Regions from separate parts of the Devosia sp. LjRoot16 genome, predicted to be linked through region 3. Evidence: riboswitches for the same ligand, from Rfam matches in the RefSeq annotation. Region 3 holds a riboswitch; each other region holds the start of a gene.

The links. A riboswitch is a leader RNA that binds a small molecule or an ion and turns the genes downstream of it on or off. The one in region 3 is predicted to bind cobalamin.
Region 1: another riboswitch for cobalamin. It lies ahead of ACSQ23_RS07780 (HupE/UreJ family protein); the one in region 3 lies ahead of ACSQ23_RS02595 (CbtB domain-containing protein).
Region 2: another riboswitch for cobalamin. It lies ahead of metE (5-methyltetrahydropteroyltriglutamate--homocysteine S-methyltransferase); the one in region 3 lies ahead of ACSQ23_RS02595 (CbtB domain-containing protein).

The regions. Positions count from the first base shown of each region.
Region 1 covers NZ_CAXUPH020000001.1:1,640,452-1,645,466, reverse strand. Annotated here, with positions in the region: gene ACSQ23_RS07790 (hypothetical protein) at 215-829, opposite strand; gene rplS (50S ribosomal protein L19) at 1,042-1,587, opposite strand; gene ACSQ23_RS07780 (HupE/UreJ family protein) at 1,967-2,551, opposite strand; cobalamin riboswitch at 2,612-2,814, opposite strand; gene ACSQ23_RS07775 (hypothetical protein) at 2,934-3,263, shown strand; gene ACSQ23_RS07770 (copper chaperone PCu(A)C) at 3,330-4,313, shown strand; gene ACSQ23_RS07765 (SCO family protein) at 4,316-4,915, shown strand; gene trmD (tRNA (guanosine(37)-N1)-methyltransferase TrmD) at 4,916-5,015, opposite strand, start outside.
Region 2 covers NZ_CAXUPH020000006.1:243,065-248,079, reverse strand. Annotated here, with positions in the region: gene ACSQ23_RS25205 (ribonucleoside-diphosphate reductase subunit alpha) at 1-1,413, opposite strand, end outside; cobalamin riboswitch at 1,526-1,678, opposite strand; cobalamin riboswitch at 1,801-1,991, shown strand; gene metE (5-methyltetrahydropteroyltriglutamate--homocysteine S-methyltransferase) at 2,213-4,465, shown strand.
Region 3 covers NZ_CAXUPH020000001.1:529,631-534,645, reverse strand. Annotated here, with positions in the region: gene ACSQ23_RS02610 (FAD-dependent monooxygenase) at 1-626, opposite strand, end outside; gene ACSQ23_RS02605 (MarR family winged helix-turn-helix transcriptional regulator) at 694-1,173, shown strand; gene ACSQ23_RS02600 (hypothetical protein) at 1,252-1,851, shown strand; cobalamin riboswitch at 1,872-2,091, shown strand; gene ACSQ23_RS02595 (CbtB domain-containing protein) at 2,128-2,310, shown strand; gene ACSQ23_RS02590 (CbtA family protein) at 2,342-3,109, shown strand; gene cobW (cobalamin biosynthesis protein CobW) at 3,106-4,167, shown strand; gene ACSQ23_RS02580 (acyltransferase family protein) at 4,164-5,015, opposite strand, start outside.

The DNA of each region.
Region 1 (5,015 bases), 1.1 Mb from region 3:
GCCGGACGGTAATCTGGCGAATGCGCTGGGAAATGCAACCATGGCACCTGCTGCACACCCCTCCCCAACCCTCCCCGTCGAGGCCGGTGTCTCAGGCACAATCGCGCCACAGCGCAACCTCCCCCTTGACGGGGGAGGCAAGCGCAGCTTGGGAGCAAAGCGACCTAGCGCAGCTCGGAGGGGGTGCGCCACTCGCACAGACCGTCGGGCTTGGCTACTGCGCCACCAGCCCCTTCCACACCTCGAGCTCGTCCAACGTCTCGCCGGCCCCAGCCAGGGCGAACTGGTAGATGTCGAAGCTGCCCACCATCACGCCGTAATAACCCGGCCGCTCGCGCGCCTCGTGCTTGAGCCTGAGGATCAGGTCGCGGTCGCAGGCCGAGAGATCGGCCCGAAGGTTCGCATCGCGCGCCTGGCGCACCGCGAAATCGAACGGCTCCCAGCCCCAGATGTCGCATTTCCACGGGTTGCCGGCGTAATCCTTGAACTCGATGCCCCAGTAGAGCCCGGCGCCGAGCGGGTGCGGCTCGACATAATCGTTGAGGAAGCTCGCCTTGTGCAGCTGCAGCCCGGCCCGGTCGAACTGGATGGCGATATCGGCGGCGAGCCCGGCCCATTCGGCCCAACGCTCTGCCTCGCACGGCATGTGGATGTCGATATCGCGCCACACCATCAGGTCATAGCCGGCGCTGCCGGTCACCACAGCCTCGCCGAAGCGGGCATTGAGCAGTTCGAGCAGGCCCGTTTCCACCAGCACGGTGCGGGCTTCCTCTCGGAGTTCCGCGGCGACGTGCCGCCTCTCTTCCGCGTCCTGAAGAGCTGCGTCCATTCCAATTTCCCCATAGCGAGATCTCCGATCTCGCGTGCATAAAGACCGGAATACGGGGCATCCCAACCCCGGAATCAAAAGCCCGGCTCGTGAGCCGGGCTGAACTCTAGTCGCGCTCGTGCCGAAACTGTGGCACGGCCGGAGCGGGCGCAGGAAAAGTTGTGAGACTTTTCCGTTCGACGCCCGCGACCACTTAACAGCGCTTCAACTGATTACTCGGCCTTGGGCTCGGTCGCGGCGGCTGCCTCGGCAGCAGCAGCGGCGGCGGCCTCAGCGGCGTCCTTCTCGGCGAGCTCCTTGGCCAGCGCCTCGGCGGCGGCGATCTTCTCGGCCTCGCGGGCGTTCTTGGCGTCAAGCGCTGCAACGCGCTCGCCGGCCTCGATCTTCTTGGTGCGGGCGCCGACGTTCTCGAAAATACGGGCGGCCTTACCGCGACGGTCGCGCAGGTAATAGAGCTTGGCGCGGCGGACCTTACCGCGCTTGATCACTTCGACGCGGTCGATATTGGGGGAGAGCACCGGGAACACGCGTTCCACGCCTTCGCCGTACGAAATCTTGCGCACGGTGAAGCTTTCCATGATGCCGGTGCCGGAGCGGGCGATAACCACGCCCTCATAGGCCTGCAGGCGTTCCTTGTCGCCTTCGCGGATCTTCACCCACACCTTGACGGTATCGCCGTGGGTAAATTCCGGATGGGCGCCCTTGGCGAGCAGCTTATCGTGCTGCTCCTGATTGAGCTGTTCGATGATCTTGGACATCTGATGTTCCGTTCGTCTTTTTCAAAGGAGCGTTTCGCCGGCTTCACGCCGACCGCCCGGTCTTGGTTGCACGGATTTTTATGCATTATTGGCCGAGCCGAAGCTCAAGCGAGCGGGGCTATAAATCAAGAATGCCCGGGAGTCTAGGGTTCCGGGCAATTCTGTTCCGCCTCCATGCCGACCGGCCGGAGCGTGGGGCCACCCCGCCCTTGATCCCTCCCCACAAGGGGGACGACAAGTAGTCCCCCCGGCGGAGGGAGACGCTTGCTGCACTTTCGGTTCTTGCGCCCTCCCTCCCCCTTGTGGGGAGGGTAGCGCAGCTAGGCGAAGCCGTAGCGAAGCTGGGTGGGGGAGCCCCACGCGCAGTTCTACCTAACCCTTACAGCCAGCCGGCCAGCACCCCGATGCCGCCCAGCGCGAACACGCCACCGGCCACCTGCGCAGCGGTCTTGCCATACTTGCCGACCAGCTTGGTCACGCCCATTGCCGCGCCGATGCCGGCCGCATGCAGCAACGCGGTCGCAACGATGAAGCCCGCCGCATATTCGAAGCCCGAGGCATCGACCGGCATTTCGGCGCCGTGCGCGTGGCCGTGGAAGATCGCGAACACCCCGACCAATGCCGAGGCTGCCACCACCGGCATCGGCCGACCCAGCGCCGCGGCGCCGCCGATCACCACGCTCGAGAGCGCAATGCCCAGTTCAACGAACGGCACGTCGATCTGCCCGACGCCCAGCAGGAACCCGACCGCCATCATGGCGACGAAGCTCAGCGGCACCAGCCACAGTGCCTTGCCGCCCAGCACATAGGCGAACACGCCCACCGCCACCATGGCGAGGATATGGTCGATCCCGCCGACCGGATGCATGAAGCCGTGTAGGAACCCCGAAGTGTCGCCGTGCCCGGTATGGGCGAAAGCCGCCGTCGGAACGGCGATGAGCAGAAGGGCCAGAAGCGCGCGCATAAATATCTCCATCTCGGGACCCGCCGTCCCGTAGCGTTTTTCATGTTCGATGGTCCCGGTTTGGGTCACCACCGGACGGCCGGTCTCCTGGCTCCGGGCACCTCTCACTCCACCTTCCCAGTCGCAAACCAGTGGCACGCTGAGTGAAAAGTCAGGCCCGTTACAGTCGCGGGGGCGGCGCCGGCATCGGCCAATGGCCTACCGGCTTCCCGTTTCACGCGGCCCCGAAAAGCGGGTCGCGCACCGTCGCGCTATCTCTGTCAGGTTCCACCGGTGAGTTCAATCGCCCGCCCGCGCATTTGCCGCATGACGCGGCAGCCCCGGCTGCGCTAAAGGGTCTTGTCGTCCAACGGGGTCGTTGCCGGTGCTCAACGCGCGAAACATGGGAAGAGAGCTGCTGCACGCGCTTGTCGTGCTCGCCCTGGTTTTCCTCAGTTTCGCCCACGCCCCGGTGGCTACCGCATCCGCCGGCCCCGATACCCTCACCGCCGCGCTCGATATGAGCTATTGCGGCGATACCCCGGATGACCCCAAGGCGCACGCCCCCTGCCACGCCTGCCGCATCGGCGGGGCTGACCTGCCGCCGCCCTGCGACATCGCTATCCCGGTGGCGATGCTGGCAGATGTCGCCTATGGCGCGCTTCCCATCCTGCATTTGCCGGCCGAGCCGCTGGGCACTGCCACCGCCCGCGGACCACCCGCCTCCGTCTGATCGATCGTACCCCATTATCGATTTGCTGCGCGCCCGCTACGGCCGCGGCCAACAGACGAGAGTCAGATGCACACCACATCCCGCATCGCCGCATTGGCGGCTTCTACCCTCATGCTCGCGAGCCCGGCCTTTGCGCATGCCACGCTCACCCCGGCCAGCGCTGCCAATGGCGCGACCGTCAAGGTCGCCATCGCCATCCCGCATGGCTGCGATGGCGCCCCCACCGACACGGTCAGCGTCGTGCTGCCCGAGGGTTTCGTTTCGGCCAAGCCCATGGTGAAAGCCGGCTGGACGGTCGAGATCACCAAGGGCGACTACCAGAACAGCTACCAGGTGCATGGCCAGCCGGTGACCTCCGGCGCCCTCGCCGTCAGCTGGGCCGGCGGCTCGGTTCCCGACGACCAGTTCGACGAATTCGTCATCCAGGGCTCGCTGCAGGGCTTTGACGCTGAAACCAGCCTGCCCTTCGTTGTGACGCAGAAATGCGGCGCCGCCTCGGTGGTCTGGGACCAGATCGCTGCCCCCGGCGAGAACGCCCACGCCCTCGAGCATCCGGCTCCCACCCTCGCCGTCACCACTGCGGCTGCCGGCGAGCATGACCACGGCGCCATGAGCATGGCCGCTCCGGCCGCGGTCACCATCGGCAATCTCGAGATCAGCGACGGCTTCTCCCGCGCCACCCTCCCCAATGCGCCGGTTGGCGGCGGCTATCTCACCATCACCAACAAGGGCGGCGAAGCCGATCGCCTGGTCAGCGCCGCCTCACCGGTCGCCGGCGTGGTCCAGATCCATCAGATGAAGATGGAGGGCGACCTGATGAAGATGAACGAGTTGCCCGAGGGCGTCGAAATCCCGGCCGGTGAAACCGTCACCCTGGCGCCGGGCGGCCTCCACATCATGTTCATGCAGCTCGCCCAGCCGCTGGTGGAGGGGACAAAGATCCCGTTGACCCTCAACTTCGAGAAGGCCGGCAGCGTCGAGGTGGAACTCAGCGTCGAGAGCCCGGCCGCCAAGGGTCCGGCTGAAGACCACTCGATGCACGGTGGCTGACCATGAGCGCCATGACCTCGCGCCTCCGCCTCGCGCTCTGGGCTCTGGTCGCGCTGGCGGCAGTGGCGGCAACGCTGCTGTTCTTCGTCACGCGGCCCGGGCCTGAAAGCGGCGGCATCGGCGGCGGCAGCTATGCCCTCGTCGATCAACGCGGCAACCCGGTCGACCAATCGATGCTGGTCGGCCAGCCCTCGCTGCTGTTCTTCGGCTATACCCATTGCCCCGACGTCTGCCCCACCACCATGGGCGAGATGGCGGGCTGGTTCGCCGACCTCGGCGACGAGGCCGAGAACCTCAAGGCCTTCTTCGTCACGGTCGATCCCGAGCGCGACACCCCCGAAATCCTCAATGGCTATGTCAGCTGGGTGTCCGACCGGGTGACTGGCGTCACCGGCAAGCCCGAGGAGATCGCCAAGATGGTCAAGGCCTGGAAGGTGTTGGGCGAAAAGGTGCCGGGGGAGGGTTCGGATTACACCATGAACCACACTGCCTCGGTGTTCCTCGTCAACGCCCAGGGCGGCTTCGAAGGCACCATCGCCTACCAGGAGGACGCGACCACTGCCCTCGCCAAGATCAGGAAGCTGCTCGGCAAGTCGGCCTGATCAGGTGAGCAAATCCGGCCGGCGCGCCCGTGTGAGCCTCTCGCTCTCGGCGCGCCGCCACTTCTCCACCTTGCCGTGGTCGCCCGAGGTCAGCACCTCA
Region 2 (5,015 bases), on a different contig from region 3:
GTGCGTGCGGCGACGGTCGTCGCCGGTGTTCTTGCGCAAATCGAGGAACTCCTCGATGTCGACGTGCCAGGTCTCGAGATAGGCGCAGACCGCGCCCTTGCGCTTGCCGCCCTGGTTCACCGCGATGGCGGTGTCGTTGGCCACCTTGAGGAACGGCACCACCCCCTGGCTCTCGCCATTGGTGCCCTTGATATGGGCGCCGAGCCCGCGCACCGGGGTCCAGTCATTGCCAAGCCCGCCGGAATATTTGGCGAGCAGCGCGTTATCCTTCACGGCCTTGAAGATGCCGTCGAGATCGTCGGCGACGGTGGTGAGAAAGCAGCTCGAGAGCTGCGGGCGGAGCGTGCCCGAGTTGAACAGGGTCGGGGTCGAGGCCATGAAGTCGAAGCTCGACAGCAGGTTGTAGAATTCGATGGCGCGGGCTTCGCGGTCGATCTCGCGCACCGCGAGCCCCATGGCGACGCGCATGAAAAACGCCTGCGGCAGCTCGAACACCGTGCCGGCGGCATGGAGGAAATAGCGGTCGTAGAGCGTCTGCAGCCCCAGATACTGGAACTGCTGGTCGCGCTCGGGTCGGAGCGCCGCGGCGATGCGGGCGATGTCGAAGCGGCCGAGTTCGGGGTCGATCAGTTCGAGCCCGATGCCGCGTTCGAGATAGGCCGGGAAATACTCGGCATAGCGGCTCGCCATCTCGGCCTGCGTCGCCTGGTCGGGGCGCCCGGCGAGAAAGCTCAGCGCTTCACGGCGCAGCTTGTCGTTGAGCAGGCGCGCCGAGACATAGGCGTAATTGGGTTCGGTCTCGACCAGGGTGCGGGTGGCGAGGATCGGCGCCAGCGCCAGCTCCTCGGTCGAAATGCCGTCATAGAGGTTGCGGCGGGTCTCGGTGAGGATGGTCTCGGCGACCACGCCGTCGAGGCTGGCAGAGGCTTCGGCGATGACGGTGGCGAGGCGCGCTTCGTCGAGCGGCGCGCCATCGGCCATGCGGATCGCGGGGGACGCGGCGGGCGCCACCGCCTTGTCGGCGCGGGCCTTGGCATGCTCCTCGCGGTAGAGCACATAGGCGCGGGCGACCTTCTGGTGTTCGCCGCGCATCAGCGCCAGCTCGACCTGATCCTGCACATCCTCGATATGGAACACCCGGCCATCCTTGGCCCGGCGGACCAAAGCCGCCACCACTTCGCCGGTCAGCTGCTCGACGATCTCGTGCACCCGGCGTGAGGCGGCCGCCTTGTTGCCCTCGACCGCCAGGAACGCCTTGGTCAGCGCCACGGCAATCTTGCTCTGATCGAACGGTACTGTGCCGCCATTGCGCTTCAGCAGCGAGAAGCCCGGCGCATTGGCCGCGTGCGGCTCGGGAGAGGTGACGACGACCGGGCGGCCGGTGTCGGAATGGACGATCTCTAAGGTGGACATGTGCCTCAAGTAACCCCGTGAGTGGTAGCGGGGCTTTCCGAGGTCGCGAAACGGCGCGCAGGCGCATCTGGCCCAGGCGTTTTCGCGGCCAACCGGTGCACCCCGCCCGTGGACGAACTAACCTGTCGTGGCAGGTATCTGGCTGGCCGGCAGCGCCGGCTATCACAGTTGCGGGGGCAGCGCCGGACTGGAGCAATTGCCCGCACCGGCTTCCCTATTATCACCCGTCCTTGCGAACCGGGTGACCACGACACACTAGATGTAGTGTGCCTGTTCGGGATTCGCGTCAATGGGTTGCGACAGAATTCGCGCGGGCGGCCAGCTCGCTGTGATGGGCAGGATATAAAGAAATCTTTATATCCCGTTGACAGCGCCCCATCCCTGCGACAACCTCACCCCGTCCATGGTCCCCGCAAGGGGATAACAGGGAATCCGGTACGGGGTGGTCCCCAAGTCTGGAGCTGCCCCCGCAACTGTAGGCGTTGATGGGCGCTCAACGAGCCACTGGCGAGAAGCCGGGAAGGCGAGCGTTCAGGATCCCCGCGAGCCAGGAGACCTACCGTGGAAGTGATTGTGCACTTGCAGTCGATCGGGCGGATCGGCGAGAGGACCAGACCATGACGAACCATCGTCACCACTTCCGAATGCGTCGCTGAACCGGCGGCCTTTCGTTGTCGCGCTTTCGAACCGGAAAAGTCTCACAACTTTTCCTGAAAACGCTCCGGCGACCGGCTCCATCCTGATCAGCTTTTTTGCCCGCGCCTTTCGGCGCCGGGCTCGTTCACGCATCGGAAACCCCATGACCCGTTCAGCCAATCTCGGCTTTCCCCGTATCGGCCTCCATCGCGAATTGAAGAAATCCCTCGAAGCCTACTGGAAGGGGGCGATCGATGCAGGGGCCCTCGACGCCTCCGGCAAGGCGCTGCGCGCCCGCCATTGGCAGTTGCAGCGCGACGCCGGGATTGAGGTGATCCCGTCCAACGATTTCAGCTTTTACGACCACGTGCTCGACATGACCGCGACGCTCGGCGCCATCCCGCCGCGGTTCGAGAGCCTTGCCGACCCCACCGAGCGCTATTTCGCCATGGCGCGCGGTACCGCCGCGGCGCCGGCGATGGAGATGACCAAGTGGTTCGATACCAATTACCACTACATCGTGCCGGAGCTGCATCGCGGCCAGCAGTTCCGCCTCGCCTCGAACAAGGCGGTCGACGAGGTGCTCGAGGCGCGGGCGCTCGGCATCGAGACGCGGCCGGTGCTGGTCGGTCCGGTCACCTGGCTGAGCCTTGCGAAAGCCAAGGACGACGGGCTCGACCCGCTAACCCTGCTCGACGCCGTGCTGCCGGTTTATGCCGAACTGCTCGGCACGCTGAAGGCGATCGGCACGGACTGGGTGCAGATCGACGAGCCGATCCTGGCGCTCGACCTCAGCGCGGCGCAACGGGCGGCGCTCCGTCACGCCTATGAGGTGCTGCAGCCGGTGGCGCCGCGCATCATGCTCACCAGCTATTTCGGCGCGCTCGGCGACAATACCGAGCTCGCCGCCGGGCTGCGGGTGGCCGGGCTGCACATCGATCTCGTCCGTGCTCCGGAACAGCTCCCCGCGGTGCTGAAGGCGCTGCCGGCGGACAAGCTGCTGTCGGTCGGCGTCATCGATGGCCGCAATATCTGGCGGGCCGATCTCGACCGGCAGCTGGCGCTGGTCAACAAGGCGTGGGACAGCGTCGGCCCCGACCGCCTCGAAGTTGCCCCGTCCTGTTCGCTGCTGCACAGCCCGGTGGATCTCGAGGCAGAAACCGAGCTCGACCCTGAGCTCCGGTCGTGGCTGGCCTTCGCCACCCAGAAGCTGAGCGAGGTGTCGGCGCTGACCCTCGCCATGCAGAAGGGGCGTCCGGCTGCCAAGGCGGCGTTCGAAGCAAGCGCCGCCGCGGCGCTGTCGCATCGGCAATCGCCACGCATCCATCGCGCCGAGGTGAAGGGCAGGGCGGCCGCCAGCCTGCCACTCAATCGCGCCAGCCCGTTCGCCATCCGCCGCGCGGCGCAGCGCCAACGGTTCGGCCTGCCGGCCTTCCCCACCACCACGATCGGCTCGTTTCCGCAGACGCAAGAAGTGCGCAAGCAGCGCGCCGCGTTCAAGCACGGGCAGATCGACGCGGCTACCTATGAACGGTTCCTCGAGGCGGAGACCGAGCGGGCGGTGCGCATCCAGGAGCGGATCGGCCTCGACGTGCTGGTGCATGGCGAGTTCGAGCGCAACGACATGGTGGAGTACTTCGGCGAGCAGCTCGACGGCTTCGCCTTCACCAAGAACGGCTGGGTGCAATCCTATGGTTCGCGCTGCGTCAAGCCGCCGGTGATTTATGGTGACGTGTCGCGGCCCCAGGCCATGACGGTGCGTTGGTCGGCCTATGCGGCCTCGCTCACCGACAAGCCGATGAAGGGCATGCTCACCGGCCCGGTCACCATCCTGCAGTGGAGCTTTGTGCGCGTCGACCAACCGCGCGCTGAGACGTGCCGGCAGATTGCGCTCGCCATCCGCGACGAGGTGCTCGACCTCGAAGCGGCCGGCATCGGCATCATCCAGATCGACGAGCCGGCGCTGCGCGAAGGCCTGCCGCTGCGCCGCAGCGACTGGCAGGAATACCTCCGCTGGGCGGTCGATTGCTTCCGCATCACCGCTTCGGCCGTCGCCGACGCGACGCAGGTGCACACCCATATGTGCTACGCCGAGTTCAACGATATCATGCCCTCGATCGCCGAGATGGATGCCGACGTGATCTCGATCGAGACCTCGCGCTCGGCCATGGAGCTGCTCGAAGCGTTCCGCGATTTCCGCTACCCCAACGAGATCGGCCCCGGCGTCTGGGACATCCACGCGCCCCGCGTGCCGAGCCAGCCGGAGATGCTGGCGCTGCTGCGCAAGGCCGCGGAGGGCATCCCGGGCGAACAGCTCTGGGTCAACCCGGATTGCGGCCTCAAGACCCGCAACTGGCCGGAGGTCGAGGCATCGCTGCAGAACCTCGTGGAGACAGCCCGACAGCTGCGGGCTTAGTCCTTGGGCGTGGGCGTAAAGTGAGGGGGGCGCTGCCACAGGCGCCCCCATCCCAGGTGCCACCCTGGCGCAGGCAGGCCGGCCTGCCGATCAGGTAGTTGTCAGCCGCGCTGTGCTATCGGGCAGGGATGGAACCGAAGCTTTCATGGTGGGCAGTCCTCGCGGCTTTTTTTGTCCTCATGGTGACGGCAGCCGGCATCGGCGTCACGCTTGGGCTGCTGATTTCCATCCCGCCGCGATTGTGACTGCCTGCGCAAATAGGCGCATAGGCGTCCATCCTGTCAGCAAAACTACAGGCGCCAGGCGCTAAGCTATGAGCGTTGTCCCCGCGTTCGCGCCGCGGAAGGACCTGCAGGCGTCGTCGGCAAGCGATACCTGCCTCACTGGGCTTTGGGGGCCGTCATAGCGGACATGGACCGAGAACCGATAGATCGGTGGTGGCTTTACGCCACCGTCTTCCTTGCGATTGTCACGGGAACGACAGCAGGGCTGGTTGCCATGATGATCTGGGCAAGGCTGTAGCAGGGAGCTGTGGAAGGCCGCCGTGGTG
Region 3 (5,015 bases):
AACGCCCGCCGCCCGAAGGTCATCAGCATCCGCCCATCGGTCGGCGCCACATCCGGCACATCGACGATGCCACCGCTCCCCAGCAAGCCGTTATAGGCAGGTGACGGCAGCCCGGGCATGGTGAGGCTGCGCACATTGGAGCGCAGGCCATCTGCCCCCACCAACACGTCGAAACTGTGCGTCACGCCGTCACCGGTCGTCGCCGCCACCTCGGTCTCGAGATTGGCGACCGCGCTTACCGGCGTCTCGAACTGGATCGGCACTCCGGCTGCACGCGCCGCGGCCAACAGGATTTCGCCCAGCGCGCCGCGCCGGATCGTCACTGAAGGGGCGCCGAACTGTGCCGCATGGCGGGCATAGTCGACGGTGCCGAGCGCCCTGCCGTGTTCGTTGTGGAGGACAATGGCGCGCGTTTCGACCCCGTGCCGCAGCGCCTCCGCCGCGAGGCCAAAGCCGCGCAGCGCGTTCATGCCGTTGGGCGCCAGCGTCAGGAAAATCCCCTCGTCGATCACCTGTTTCTCGCTGCGCTTCTCGAAGACAACGGGTGCGAAGCCGCGCCTGACCAGTGCCAGGGCCAGGCCGAGCCCAGCGGAGCCGGCGCCAACGATACCGATGCGTGCTTTCATTCTTGCCTCACCTGCGCGACGCCGCATATCATGCGTCCGTCGTATTATTAGATGAGCATATAATTAGATGGTCGAAGTAAATTCGTCAAGCGACGCGAAGGCGGAGCTGGTCCAGCGGCTCGGCACGCTCATCGTGCGCTGGCAGGAGGCGACACAGCGGTATGACGAGGAGGTGGGAGCGATGTTCCAGCTTGGCCCGGCCGAACGGCTGTGCCTCAGCTTCCTCACCAGCGGTCCGCAGACCGCCAGCGCCATCGCCCGTGCCACCCGCCTCACCCCGGCTGCTGTCACCTCGCTGATCGACCGGCTCGAGGCGCGCAACTTCGTCCGCCGTCAACCCGACCCGCACGACCGGCGCAAGGTGCTGGTGGAGCTCGCCGAGGCCACTGCCGCGGTGATCGAGAAGGCCTACGCCCCGATGGCGATCGCTGGCGCCGAAGCGCTGGGCAAGCGCAGCCTCGCCGAGCTGCGCCTCCTCACCGAGGTGATCGAGGAGGTCCTCGCGATCCAGAACCAGATGACCGAACGACTGCAGTGGGGCCGGTGACCGTGCCCAGCTTCCGCCGTAAGGCCTGCCCAGACTCACCTGGCTCAGCTAGATTCGGCGGGTCAACGGAGGTCGACAATGCGTGCGCTGGTCCTGTTTTCCCTGTTGCTGCTGGCGGCGCCCGCCCTGGCTGCCGACATCGTCTGCGAGGGCCCGTTCGCCGGTGACAGTTCCGAGGCGCGGCTGATCGAAGCCTTCGGCAAGGATAATGTGGTGACTGGCGATGTCCCGGGCCCCGAGGGCTCTACCGTGCTCGCCACCACCATCTTCCCAAACGATCCCGCCAAGACCATCGAGTTCGGCTGGTGGGACGAGGAAAAGCACGAGCGCGTCGCTTACTTCACCGTGCCGCCGGGTGACACGGCGCCGGGTGGCCTCAAGCAGGGCCTGACTGTCAAGGAAGTCGAAGCCCTGAATGGCGGGCCGTTCCAGCTCTACGGCTTCTTCTGGGATTATGGTGGCGCCGCCAGCTTCGAGGGCGGCAAGCTCCCCCCGCCCGAGGGTGGCTGCTCGGTCAGCGTCCGCTTTGCCGTCGGCGACTATCCGGCCGACCCCAATGTCGATGCCATCTCCGGCGATATGCAGATCTCGTCGAGCGAGCCGCTGCTCGAAAAGGTCGATGCGCGCGTCGATACCGTCACGGTCGGCTACCCCGATTCCGCTGCCGCGGAAGATTGACCGCGCCCCCTCCCACGGCGTAACGATAGCCCCACGTTGGTTCCTCAACCCCGTTCGGGCGAGGGGATCAAAAGGGAACACGGTGCGGCGTACCCATCAGGGACCAAATCCGTGGCTGCCCCCGCAACTGTAAGCGGCGAGTGCCTCCGACTATGCCACTGACATCCCTTGGGATGTTGGGAAGGCCGGAGACCACGGTGACCCGCGAGTCAGGAGACCTGCCAGCGTGCAACCGGGGTTCATCCCCCATTTCATCCGCACGGAGGGTGCAGGCATATGAATACTCAGGTCCAGACGGCATCGATCGCCCGTCTTTCGGTCTCGCAGCGGCTCATCGCAGGTGTGCTGGCTTTGTTTATCGGCTTCGTCCTTGTCGGCGGCGTCGGTTTTGCCAGTGACATGGCCGTCCACAATGGCGCGCACGATACGCGCCATGCGCTTGGCTTTCCCTGCCATTGAGCTGACTCAGCTCTAAGCACACGAGACATCGATGAAACTCTTCCAGCGAATCTTTTTCGCTGCGGTCCTTGCCGGACTCGCAGCCGGCTTGGCCATGAGCGCCGTGCAGCAATGGCGCGTCGCGCCGCTGATCCTCGCCGCCGAGGTTTTTGAGAACGCCGCCCCCGAGGTGCCGGCCGTCGCCGAGCACAGCCACGAGGCCGGCACCGCAGAGCATTCCCATGCCGAAGCCGCGCCGGCACACGAGCATGACGAAGACGCCTGGGCCCCGCAGGATGGCGCCGAGCGCATCGCCTACACCGTGCTGGCCAACCTCCTCGGCTGCATCGGCTTCGCCTTCGTGCTGGCTGCCGTCTCCGTGCTTTCCGGCATCGAGATCACCGCACGCAATGGCGTGATCTGGGGGCTCAGTGGCTTCATCGCGTTGCAGCTCGCCCCGGCCCTTGGCCTGCCGCCGGAACTCCCCGGCATGCCCGCTGCCGATCTCGTCGCCCGCCAGGTCTGGTGGGTCGGCACAGCGCTCGCCACCGGCGCCGGCATCCTCGCCATCGCCAAGCTCCGCAACTGGACCGGCATCGTCATTGCCGCCGTGTTGATCCTTGCGCCGCACGTCATCGGCGCGCCGCAACTGGTCGGTGAACACACCACCGGCGTACCCGCCAATCTCGCGACCAGCTTCGCCGCGGCGACCCTCGCCACCGGCGCGCTGTTCTGGCTGATCGTCGGCCCGCTGTTCGGCTGGCTCAACGAGCGCTTCGCCAGGTCTTCCGCCTTCGCCCTGAAAGGTGCCCACGCATGAGCACGACCGAAAAGATCCCCGTCACCGTCATCACCGGCTTCCTCGGCGCCGGCAAGACCACCCTGGTCCGGCACCTGCTCGCCCATGCCAAGGGCAAGCGCATCGCGCTGATCATCAACGAGTTCGGCGAGCTCGGCGTCGACAAGGAAATCCTCGCCGGCTGCGGCGATGAGACCTGCCGCGAAGAGGACATGATCGAGCTGAGCAATGGCTGCATCTGCTGCACCGTCGCCGACGAGTTCATCCCCACCATGCAGGCGCTGCTCGAACGCGAGGATCGCCCCGACCACATCGTCATCGAGACCTCCGGCCTGGCGCTGCCGCAGCCGCTGATCCGCGCCTTCAACTGGCCCGAGATCAGGTCCGAAGTGACCATCGACGGCGTCGTCACTGTCGCCGACGCCGCGGCGCTCAGCGAAGGCCGTTTCGCCAATGACGAACAGGCGGTCGACGCGCTCCGCTCCGCCGACGCCATGCTCGACCACGAGACGCCGCTCGGCGAGCTGTTCGAGGATCAGCTGATCGCGGCCGACATGGTGATCCTCAACAAGGCCGACCTCGTCACCGACGCCCAGCTCGACACCATCGAAGCCCACCTCAAGGCCGAGATGCGTCCGGGCACCGGCGTGGTCCGCGCCCGTAACGGCCATGTCGATGTCGCGGCGCTGCTCGGCATGGGGCTCTCGACGGAAGACAACCTTGCCGGACGCGAGAGCCATCACGAGCTCGAGCATGGTGGCGAAGGCCATGAGCACGACGACTTCGATTCCTTCTCCGTCACCCTCGACGGCGTCACCAGCAAGGATCACCTGCTCCAAACCATCGAAGCGACCATCCGCGCCCACGACGTGCTCCGTCTCAAGGGTTTTGCCGCACTCCCCGGCGCCCCGGCCCGTCTCGCCATCCAGGCGGTGGGCCCGCGCGTCTCCGCCTATTTCGACCGGCCGTGGAAGCCGGGCGAAGCGCGCCGGACCGCTCTGGTGGTGATCGGGGAATCGCCGCTCGATCATGCGGCGATCACCCGGAGCCTCGAGGGCGCCATCGCGGCTGCGGCCTAACGGGCAGCGACGACCTGTGGCGCGGGCCGGATCGCTTCGGCCCGCCACGCCAGCCCGAACAGCGGGCGCAGCGGTGGCACGCGCTTGATCGCCTCGGTCGGCACCGCGCAACCGACTACCGTCGCGACGACGATAATGCCGGCCTCCAGCCACACCGGCAGCAGCAGGCCGCCGACCCAGAACCCTACGGCCACGATGAGGGTCTGATGCAGGATGTAGTACGGGAACACCGCCTCGGTGAGGAAGCGCAGCGCTCTGCCGCTTCGGTTGAGGTAGCGCTGCGCCAGCCCCAGCATGGCAACGATCGCCGCCCACATGAACAGGGTGCGTACCACCGTCATCAGTGTCGTGAGGCCTTGATCGGCGCGCACCGCGCCCCAGTTGAGCCGCGCCACTGCGAGCACCAGCAGCAGCCCGAGCGTCGCGACGATCGCCGGTCGAAGATGCCGTTGCACCGCGCCCCAGAACTTCGGGCTCTTCGCCGCGAACCAGCCGATCAGCACGATGCTGAGCAGCTCCGCATGGTTGGCCCAGTCGTTGTAGAAGGCATGCGTCGAAGGGAAATGCGGCGCCAGCAGCCACTCGTAACCGAGGAACGGCAGCGTGGGCGCCAGCAGCAGGCGCCAGCCCAGCGCGCCGCGCCCCAGCCAGCCGAACAGCGTCTCCGCCACCCTATCGAGCGCTCTGAGCAGCGGCAGCAGCGCCACCACGACCAGCGTGTAGGCAAGGATGTAGACCACGTACCACAGGTGGTTCCAGGTCGGCGTCAGGATCGAGAACTCCATGTCGAAGTCGAGATACTGGCCGTAGAACGCCCAGAAATCCGCGCCGGTCTCGCCCTTCCTGTA